Linked DNA regions of Magnetofaba australis IT-1. Each later gene encodes a partner of the first gene's protein in a complex. Links are inferred from orthologs where the notes say so. Each region holds a gene or a part of one and is shown on either strand. Other genes may lie near its edges.

The links. Proteins that work in one complex are often made in the same cells at the same time.
Region 2: the proteins of MAIT1_RS06085 (region 1) and MAIT1_RS08100 are in contact, whole or in part, in a solved structure (PDB 1A0O), measured with the Escherichia coli proteins. The link is inferred for Magnetofaba australis IT-1 from one-to-one orthologs.

Annotation. Positions count from the first base shown.
Region 1 is NZ_LVJN01000016.1:207,429-211,513, forward strand. The notes cover bases 1,208-4,085. They hold MAIT1_RS06085 (response regulator), read right to left. Parts: upstream 2,895-4,085; coding sequence 2,520-2,894; downstream 1,208-2,519. Other genes in these bases: MAIT1_RS06075 (response regulator), read right to left, coding at 1,397-1,759; MAIT1_RS06080 (chemotaxis protein CheX), read right to left, coding at 1,983-2,444; MAIT1_RS06090 (CheR family methyltransferase), read right to left, coding at 2,909-3,913. Also shown: MAIT1_RS06070 (CBS domain-containing protein), read right to left, coding at 1-1,183. UniProt on the Escherichia coli protein: Involved in the transmission of sensory signals from the chemoreceptors to the flagellar motors.
Region 2 is NZ_LVJN01000018.1:439,278-443,862, reverse strand. The notes cover bases 769-4,146. They hold MAIT1_RS08100 (hybrid sensor histidine kinase/response regulator), read left to right. Parts: upstream 769-1,132; coding sequence 1,133-3,946; downstream 3,947-4,146. Other genes in these bases: cheB (chemotaxis-specific protein-glutamate methyltransferase CheB), read left to right, coding at 3,943-4,146; MAIT1_RS08105 (methyl-accepting chemotaxis protein), read left to right, coding at 769-1,104. Also shown: more of MAIT1_RS08105, read left to right, coding at 1-768; more of cheB, read left to right, coding at 4,147-4,585. UniProt on the Escherichia coli protein: Involved in the transmission of sensory signals from the chemoreceptors to the flagellar motors. CheA is autophosphorylated; it can transfer its phosphate group to either CheB or CheY.

The DNA.
Region 1 (4,085 bases):
TATCCCGTGCGGTGAGCGCCTTGGTGCCGAAGAACGGCCCCATCAATTGGCGCACGTCGCTCTGAGAGAGCACGCGGATCAATTTGCCTTCGCCATTGTCGATGCCGATGTAACGATAGCCGTCGCGACGCACCGCGTTGATCGCCTTGATGGCGCGATCAGTCTCCTTGAGTGAGAAGGGCAGTTCGGTCATCACCGCCTTGACGCTGCCCGGCTCATTGGGAATGGGCAGGCCGTCGCCGCTGGTGTAGACGTGGTCTGGATAGGGGCCAGGCCCGCCGGGGCCATCCTCGTCAGAGAGGAATTCGATGCCGTCTTCACTGTCGCCGAAACCGCCGCCATCGATGAACTCTACATCGGAGTCGCCGGAGCCGCCATCGAGGAACTCCAGGCCGTCGTCAATGCCGCCGCCGCCGCCAACGTCATCCAGACCACCAGAGGAGGATGCGCCGCCCACGCGCGCCGAACCCTCTCCACCCAATTCGGCCGCTGAGCCGATATCGCCGTCGGCAAAGTCGCCGCCTGCGCCGCCGCCCGCCGCATCAGCGCCTGCGCCGCCGCCAGTGGCGTCCGCCGCTTCCTCTTCTGGCGTGCCTTCCACCCGCACGCCGGTCAGTGCGTCAACCAATCCACGGGAGAAGAGCCATTTAGACTCTTCGGGATTGAAGTCGCCGACCTGGATGTCGCACGAAGCCGAAAGATAGGTTTCGTTCTGTGGCAGGAAATCGGGGTATTCGCCAAACGCCACGTGGTGGGTGGGCAAATTGAGTAGGATGTGTCCGTTTTCGATCTTCTTCTCAACGAGGTCATTGAGCGCGCCCACCACCTGGTTGGCGATCTCTTGGAAACCCTCTTGGATCTCCTCGTTGTAGTCTTTCTTTTTGACCTGCTCGCGAATGACCGATTCGCCCATCATCATCATCATGCCGGCCAGGGCGATGGAGGTGCCCAGGTCAAAGCAGATGAAGCCGTTACCGACGTTCTGGCCGTCTTCGGTCACTTTGGCGACGCTGCGGTCAAGCTCGAAGACGGTCTCCAGCTCGTCCTGGCCGCGCAGGAACTCCATGTCCGTGAGCGTACACGCCACCGTTGCGCCGGTGAGCATGTTCATATCATTGCTCAGACGATTGAAGAAGTTCAGCAGGAAGGGGCGAATCTTCTTTAGCGCCTTTTCTTCACTCATGCGCTGTTACCAACCAACTTGCTTGCGGTGAGAAGATGGCATTTGCAGGCCTTGATCACAGCGCTAACGCGCCTCAGATCTGCAAATGATCAGACAATTCTTTGACGCCATTGCGCCTCAGATCGCCTTACCAGAAAGGATGCAAGTGGGAGGCCAAAACGAAAAAACCCCCGCGACGCCGGAGCGAAGCGGGGGTTTTTTCGTCGCAAGCGATCAGAAGTATTTGCCCAGCGTCGCTTGCAGGGTATCCGGGGTGAACGGCTTTTTGATGTGGCCGTTAGCGCCGCTGGTCATCGCTTCGTTGACCTTACCTTCGCCGCCCTCGGTGGTGACCATCACGATGGGGGTGTCGGTGTCTTTTTTGCGGACCTCTTTCACCAGAGTCAAGCCGTCCATATTGGGCATGTTCCAGTCCGACAGGATCAGATCGACCTTGGCGCCGCCAGCCAGCACTTCAAGCGCTTTTTGGCCATCGCCCGCTTCCAGAATTTCGTCAATTTTAAAACCAGCCTGACGCAATCCACGAGTGACGATTTTACGCATCACGCTGGAGTCGTCGACGATCAGAACACGCATGGAGTCTCTCCCAATGACAGTTGGCGCCTCGTTGCTATGTATACATACAGGAAATCGAATCGAATTTCGAGCCGGAAAAGCAGTCCGCTTCGCATCGATTTCACTTTTTCATCAAAAAATGGATTTTGTCCGCCGTTCGCATCACGTCAGACACGCATCCAAACAACCTATTGCAACGCAACAGTTACAAAACTTCTGCCCACAATGCGGCTGTTAGCGAAAATCAGGCCGAGAGGTGGACGCAAAACCGCTCGCCCTCCAACTCAAACGCCAGTATGTGGGTTTTGTGCAGCGTTTTCCACTGTGCTTGAAACTGCTGCCCCACAATGGCGGCGGGCGAAGAGAGATCCAGGTGGCCTACAGCGGCCTTGGACTTCATCGCGCCACAGATCATATTGGCCAACTCCGCCACGCCGTCAAGCAGATCCTCATCATTGAGCTCTTCGGCTGGCAGGCCGACGATGCGCGAACACAATTCGGCGGCGATACGCTTGTTGCAGGAGATGCCCACCATGGCGCTCACATCGCCGCCCACGTGGATCATGCCGCCCACTTCATCATCCAGGATCAGGGAGTTCACCACCTTCTCCCCAGCCGCAATCGCCTCGCACCAGGCCATGGTGCCCATCACTTCATTCACCGCGCCGCGCAGGGCGTTGATCAACTTATCGGTCGTCTCGCTCATGGCTTGATAGTCCGGTTGGTGTGGATGGGAGTCGACGCTGTGCGTTCTGCTGCGACGTCGGCCAGAGTCATTCGATTACATGCCCATGCCCATGGCTTCCATGATGCGGGCGGCCATATCTTCCTGAGAGAACGGTTTGGTCATGTAGTGACACGCGCCCGCCTGAATGGCGCGGATAATATAGTCCTTCTCGCCTTCGGTGGTCACCATCATCACCGGAATGTGTTGCCAACGGGCATCCTTCTTCACCGCTTGCAGCACTTCCAGTCCATTCATGCCCGGCATGTTCCAGTCGAGCAGAATCAAGCCCACTTCGTCGGCGCGTTCTTCCAACAATTCCAACGCCGCCATGCCATGCTCAGCTTCCAGCACTTCATAGCCCATCATGGCGCCGACGCCGCTGATGACGCGACGAATGGTGCGAGAGTCATCCACTGTCAACAGTTTCATGTCTTAGCTCGCCGTCATTTGTTGTTAAGAGGGCGCGGGCGCAACAACGGCTTGTTGCGCAGTCCAGGACGTAGGGTGGCGGGTTTGTTCTCCGCCGCGTCCGTCGAGGCGGTCGGAGCGCTCGCCGCGCGCGCCCCAGCAGGCGCAGGCGCCGCCGCTCTCGGCGCAGCGGCGACTGCGCCGCCGCCGCCGGACGGTTTGTACATGGCGGCGCCGCCGTACATCACCTGCTCAAACGCTTTGGTGTAGCCGCGCGGCGACTCCGATGCGCCGATCGCCAGCAAGCCGTCTTTTTGCAATGCGCGGTTGATCTTGCCATAGATCTCGCCTTTGAGTTCGTCGGTAAAATAGATCAACACGTTGCGGCACAAGACCAAATCAAACGTACCCAATGGCGCGTATGAATCCTTGAGATTGAAAAGTTTGAACTCGACCAGCGAGCGAATCTCCTGGCTCACTTCGTAAGCCATGCCGTTTTTGACAAAGTAGCGCTCCAGAAACTCCTTCTTCATGCCGCGGGAGATGGCCAATTGGCTGTAGCGGCCCGCCTTGGCGATGAACACGGAGCTGGGGGAGATATCGGTGCCGACAATGGAGAATTTGTCCAACGGCGGGGCCGAGGCGCCCATCTTCAAGCGCCCTTCGTTGATCAGCATCGCCACCGAATAGGCTTCCTGCCCGGTGGAGCTGGCCGCCGACCAGATGCGGATCTTGGGTCGGGTCTTGGCTTTGCGCAGCAGATCGGGGATCACATAGTCGGACAGGGCGTTGAAGAACGAGGCGTCGCGAAACCACAACGTCTCGTTGGTGGTCATGGCGTCGATCACCTTGGAGCGCAAGGCGCCGGTATCGGCCAGCAGTTTCTTATGCAGTTCGGCAAATGTTTCACAGCCGTTCTGCACCAGCAGCACCGTTAGCCGGTTCTCCACCAGATACTCTTTGCCAGGCCCGATCGTAATACCGCTGTGATCGTGGATATATTGGCTGATGTTTTTAAACTCTTCCGGTGTGATAGCCATTCGTCACAACACTCGCGAAAGAAGCGGGAAGCGCCGCACGGCGCGGCTTACCCGCAAATCTCTTGAATCCGCTGGCCAATGCGATCCAGTGGAATCGGTTCGTCAGAAAGCCCCATCTCCTCCACGGAGCGGGGCATGCCATAGACCACGCAACTCTCTTTGTCCTGCGTAA
Region 2 (4,585 bases), on another replicon or contig:
ATCGCGCTGCTGGAGCAGTGGCGCCCCATGCGTGAGGAGATTCTGCGCAAGCTCAAATCAGGCGAACATAAGACAGTGCGCATGGAGCTCTCCAGCGGCGCCGAGTTCAACCATCGCAAAAATGTTCTGGTTGCGTTGGACAAGTTCAGCGATTTCGCCATGAACAAAGCGCAGACTTTCTATCAGGAGTCCACCAACACGCGCAATCTGGCGCTGGTGATCAATATCGCCCTGGTGGTGGGCATCGTATTGATCTCCTGGCTGTTCCTGCGCGGCATCACCACGCGTCTGACCACTGCGGTGAGCGCGTTGACCTCATCCTCCACCGAGATCGCCGCCACCATCTCCCAACAGGAGCGCATCGCCGCCCAGCAGACCTCGTCGGTGAACGAGACCAACACCACCATGGAGGAGCTCGGCGCCTCGGCGCGGCAATCCTCCGAGCAGGCGGAGTCGGCGGCCATCAACAATCAACGCGCTCTGGATATGGCCAACGAAGGCTCCTTGCGTGTGGGGGAGATGCTCGATGGCATGCAGAGCACCAAGCAGAAGGTGGAGGATATCGCGCGTCAAATCCTCAGCCTCTCCGAGCAGACCAGCCAGATCAGCGACATCACCAGCACTGTGACAGATTTCGCCAATGAAACCAAGATGCTGGCCATGAACGCTGCGGTTGAGGCGGTGCGCGCGGGCGAACATGGTAAAGGCTTCTCGGTGCTGTCGGTGGAGATCCGTAAATTGGCCGAAGAGAGCAAGCGCTCGGCCGAACGCATCAACATGTTGGTGCAAGAGATTCAGAAAGCCACCAACACCACGGTGATGGTGACCGAAGAGGGCACCAAAACCGTCAACGAGGGGATGCGCTTGGCGCAGAACACTTCGGATACCTTCAATGGTTTGGCCGACGCTGTGAGCGGCGCTTCCGAGAGCTCGCAGCAGATCAGCATGAATGTGCGTCAACAAGCCGTGGCCATCAAACAGGTGGTCGAGGCGATGAAGTTGATCAATACCGGCTCCAAGGAGTCCTCTTCTGGCATTTCGCAGGTCAAAAATGGGGTGCAGACGCTCAACGGCGCCGCCCAGGACCTGAGCGCAATGATGTGAGCGGGGCGCCGGTGCGGAGATGGGCGGAATGATTGACGATCTGGAGCTGCGCGAGCTCTTCAGCGCAGAGAGCGCAGAACATCTGGCCAAGCTGGATGAGGGACTCTTGCGCCTGGAGAAGCAGCCGGATGATCTGGAGCTGCTCAAAGAGCTGTTCCGTGAAGCGCACAGTCTCAAGGGCTCTGCGCGCATGTTGGGCGTGGTCAGCGTGGAGAAGACCGCGCACCGCTTTGAGGATTATCTGGGCGCCGCGTCACGCGAAGAGCGCGTCATCAGCGCTGAATTGATCGATTGCATGATTCAGGGGCTGGGCGATATCCGCCTGCTGGTGCGTGAAGCGATCACTGGTGAGGATCCTGGCGTCACCGTGGAGGAGGCGTTGGCGCGCATGGATGAGCCTGCCGCTGCGCCGAGCGCGCCTGCCGCTGCGCCGAGCGCGCCTGCCGCTGCGCCATCAGCAACTCCATCGGCGACGTTCTCTGCGCCTCCAGCGCCTACCCCATCCTCGCAAAGCGCGGCCTCGGTTGTCGTTGAGTCCGAGGATATTCCACGAATCGATGATCTGGAGTTGCGCGAGCTGTTCAGCGCCGAATGTGACGAACATCTCCGTAAGCTCGACGATGGGCTTCTCACTTTGGAGAAGACGCCAAACGATCAAGAGTTGCTCAAAGAGCTGTTCCGCGAAGCGCATAGCCTGAAAGGCTCGGCGCGCATGCTGGGCGTGGTCAGCGTTGAGCGCGTAGCGCATCGGTTTGAAGATTGGCTGGGCGAAGCTTCCCGCTCGCAAACCGCCATTGACTCAGAACGCATTGACCGCATGGTCGCGGTGCTGGACGACATCCGCCGCATGGCGCGCGCCGCCATCACCGGCGAACCCGCCGGGGTGACGGTGGCGCTGGCGTTATCGCGTCTGGAGGGGCAGAGCGCCCCGGCTGCGCCCGCGCAATCTCCGCTCGCCGCCACGACGCCGTCCCCAACCGCTGCGACTGACGATGCGCCCACTGCGCCCCCGATTGCAGCGACTGCGCCGGCCGACTCCCCGTCTTCAACTGAGCCCGCCGTAGCACCGGAAAAGGCGTCCGCACCCCAAGTGGAGGTGATGCTCGGCGATGGCAAGCAGATCGATACATTGCGGGTGGAGGCGCGCAAGCTGGATCATCTGCTCAACCAAGCCAGTGAACTCACAGTTGTCAAAACCCGCTTGAAACGGCGTTTGAGTCAGATTGAAGACGCGCTGGCGCTGTGGGACGCCGTGGCCCGTCATGGCGGGCCGTCCCAAGGCGTGGCCGCATGGGATAGCGGCGATCCCTTCATGCAGTTGGGCGCGCAACTGCAATCGTTGCGGCATGATGGCTACGAAGATGAGACCAATCTGGATATGGTTTCGCGGGATCTGGAAGAGGGCATCCGCAATTTGCGCATGTTGCCGCTCAACGCGCTGCTCAGTCTGTTTCCCCGTATGGTGCGTAATCTCTCCCGTCAATTGGGCAAGCGTGCGGAACTGACCATCATCGGCGGCGAAACCAGCGCTGACAAGCGCGTCATCGAAGAGATGAAAGCGCCCCTTACGCACATTATCCGCAACGCCATCCACCACGGTCTTGAGAAGCCGGATCAGCGTGTCGCCAATGGCAAACCGGACGCAGGACGCATCGTCATTCGCGCCCAACGCACCGCCACCCATGTGGTGATCGAGGTGGAGGATGACGGGCGCGGACTGGATTTGGACGCCATCCGCCGCAGCGCCGTCAAACGCGGCGCGGTGAGCGAACAGGATATTGAGAACCTGCCCGATGAACAGGTGCGCAACCTGATTTTCCTGTCTGGCTTCTCCACCACGAACATGGTCACTGACGTCTCCGGTCGTGGTGTGGGGTTAGATGCGGTGCGCAGCCATGTGGATCGACTCAAAGGCTCGGTTCAGGTACAGGCGCCGGACTCTGGCGTGGGCACGATTTTTACTATCAAGCTGCCCATTACCCTGGCCGCCACGCCAGTGTTCATCGTGCGGGAGTTCACGCAACGTTTCGCCATTCCGGTGGATTTCATCCGTCTGCTCAAGCGCGTGAACATGCGAGACGCGTTCCCTCTGGAGGGACGCGACGCCATCGAAATTCATGGATCGCCTATTCCCGTTGTGCGCTTGGGCGCGCTATTGAATCTCGTCAAACCCACCGCCGCCTACAGTGATGAGAGCGGCGCCAGCCGTCCCACGTGTTTGGTGCTCAAAAGCCCTGATGGCGGCCAATTGGGGATTTTGGTGGATGAAGTCGAGGATCAGCTGGAAGTGGTGATGAAGCCCCATAGCCCTGTATTTCAGAGGATTCCCAACGTCTCAGGCGCGACCATTCTTGGCTCAGGCGAAGTGTGTTCGGTGCTCAACCCGGCTGATTTGATGCTGCAATTTTGGCAAGGGGGGTATCGCGCCACCGAGCGGTCTGACGCCAGCGCCACAGTGATCGCGCGCGACGTGGCGCAGACCAAAATGGTGTTGCTGGTGGAGGACTCCATCACCACGCGCACGCAAGAGAAGCGTATTCTGGAAAGCGCCGGATATCAGGTCACCACCGCCGTGGATGGCATGGATGCGCTGGTCAAACTCGCCACCCAAACCGTCGACGCGGTGATCTCTGACGTGCAGATGCCCAATCTGGACGGCCTCGGGTTGACGGAGAAAATTCGCCAGAACGAAGGCTGGAAGAGCTTGCCGGTGATTCTGGTCACCGCCTTGGCGTCGCCAGAGGATATGCAGCGCGGTATGGAGGTGGGCGCGGACGCCTATCTGACCAAGCCGACATTCGATCAAAAGAGCTTTCTGGATACGCTCAGGAGGCTGGCGTGATACGTGTCGTATTGGTGGATGATTCTCCCATCGCTTTGGCTGTCCTGCAAAAGATTCTGGCGCCTTCGCCGGATATCGAGGTGGTGGGCACGGCGCGCCACGGGGTGGAGGCGTTACGCATTATCCCCAAGCTGAAACCCGACGTGGTGTGCACTGATCTGCACATGCCGCATATGGATGGCTTGGAGTTGACCCGCCAGATTATGCGCAACTTCCCGCTGCCGATTCTGGTGGTGAGCATCTCCGTGCAGAACAGCGGTGATGACAGCAACATCTTTCAGTTGATCGAAGCGGGCGCCATCGATGTGTTCCCCAAGCCCCGTGGCGGGTTGGAGGGTTCGCAGGGCGCCTCCTTGGCCTACTCCCTGAGCCAGAAGATTCGCGTGCTGTCCGGGGTCGTGCCGATTCGACGTCATGCGCCGCAAGGCGCCTATTGCCCGGTCCCTGGCGACTATGAGGCTCCGCGGCTTGCCACTCGGCCGGAGACGCAACGAAAAAAACGCTTGGTGGCCATTGGCGCTTCCACTGGCGGGCCACAAGCGCTGATGACCATATTTTCCAACCTTCCAGCGGACTTTTCAGCGCCAATCCTGTGTGTGCAGCATATGAGCGAAGGCTTTCTGATGGAGATGATCAAGT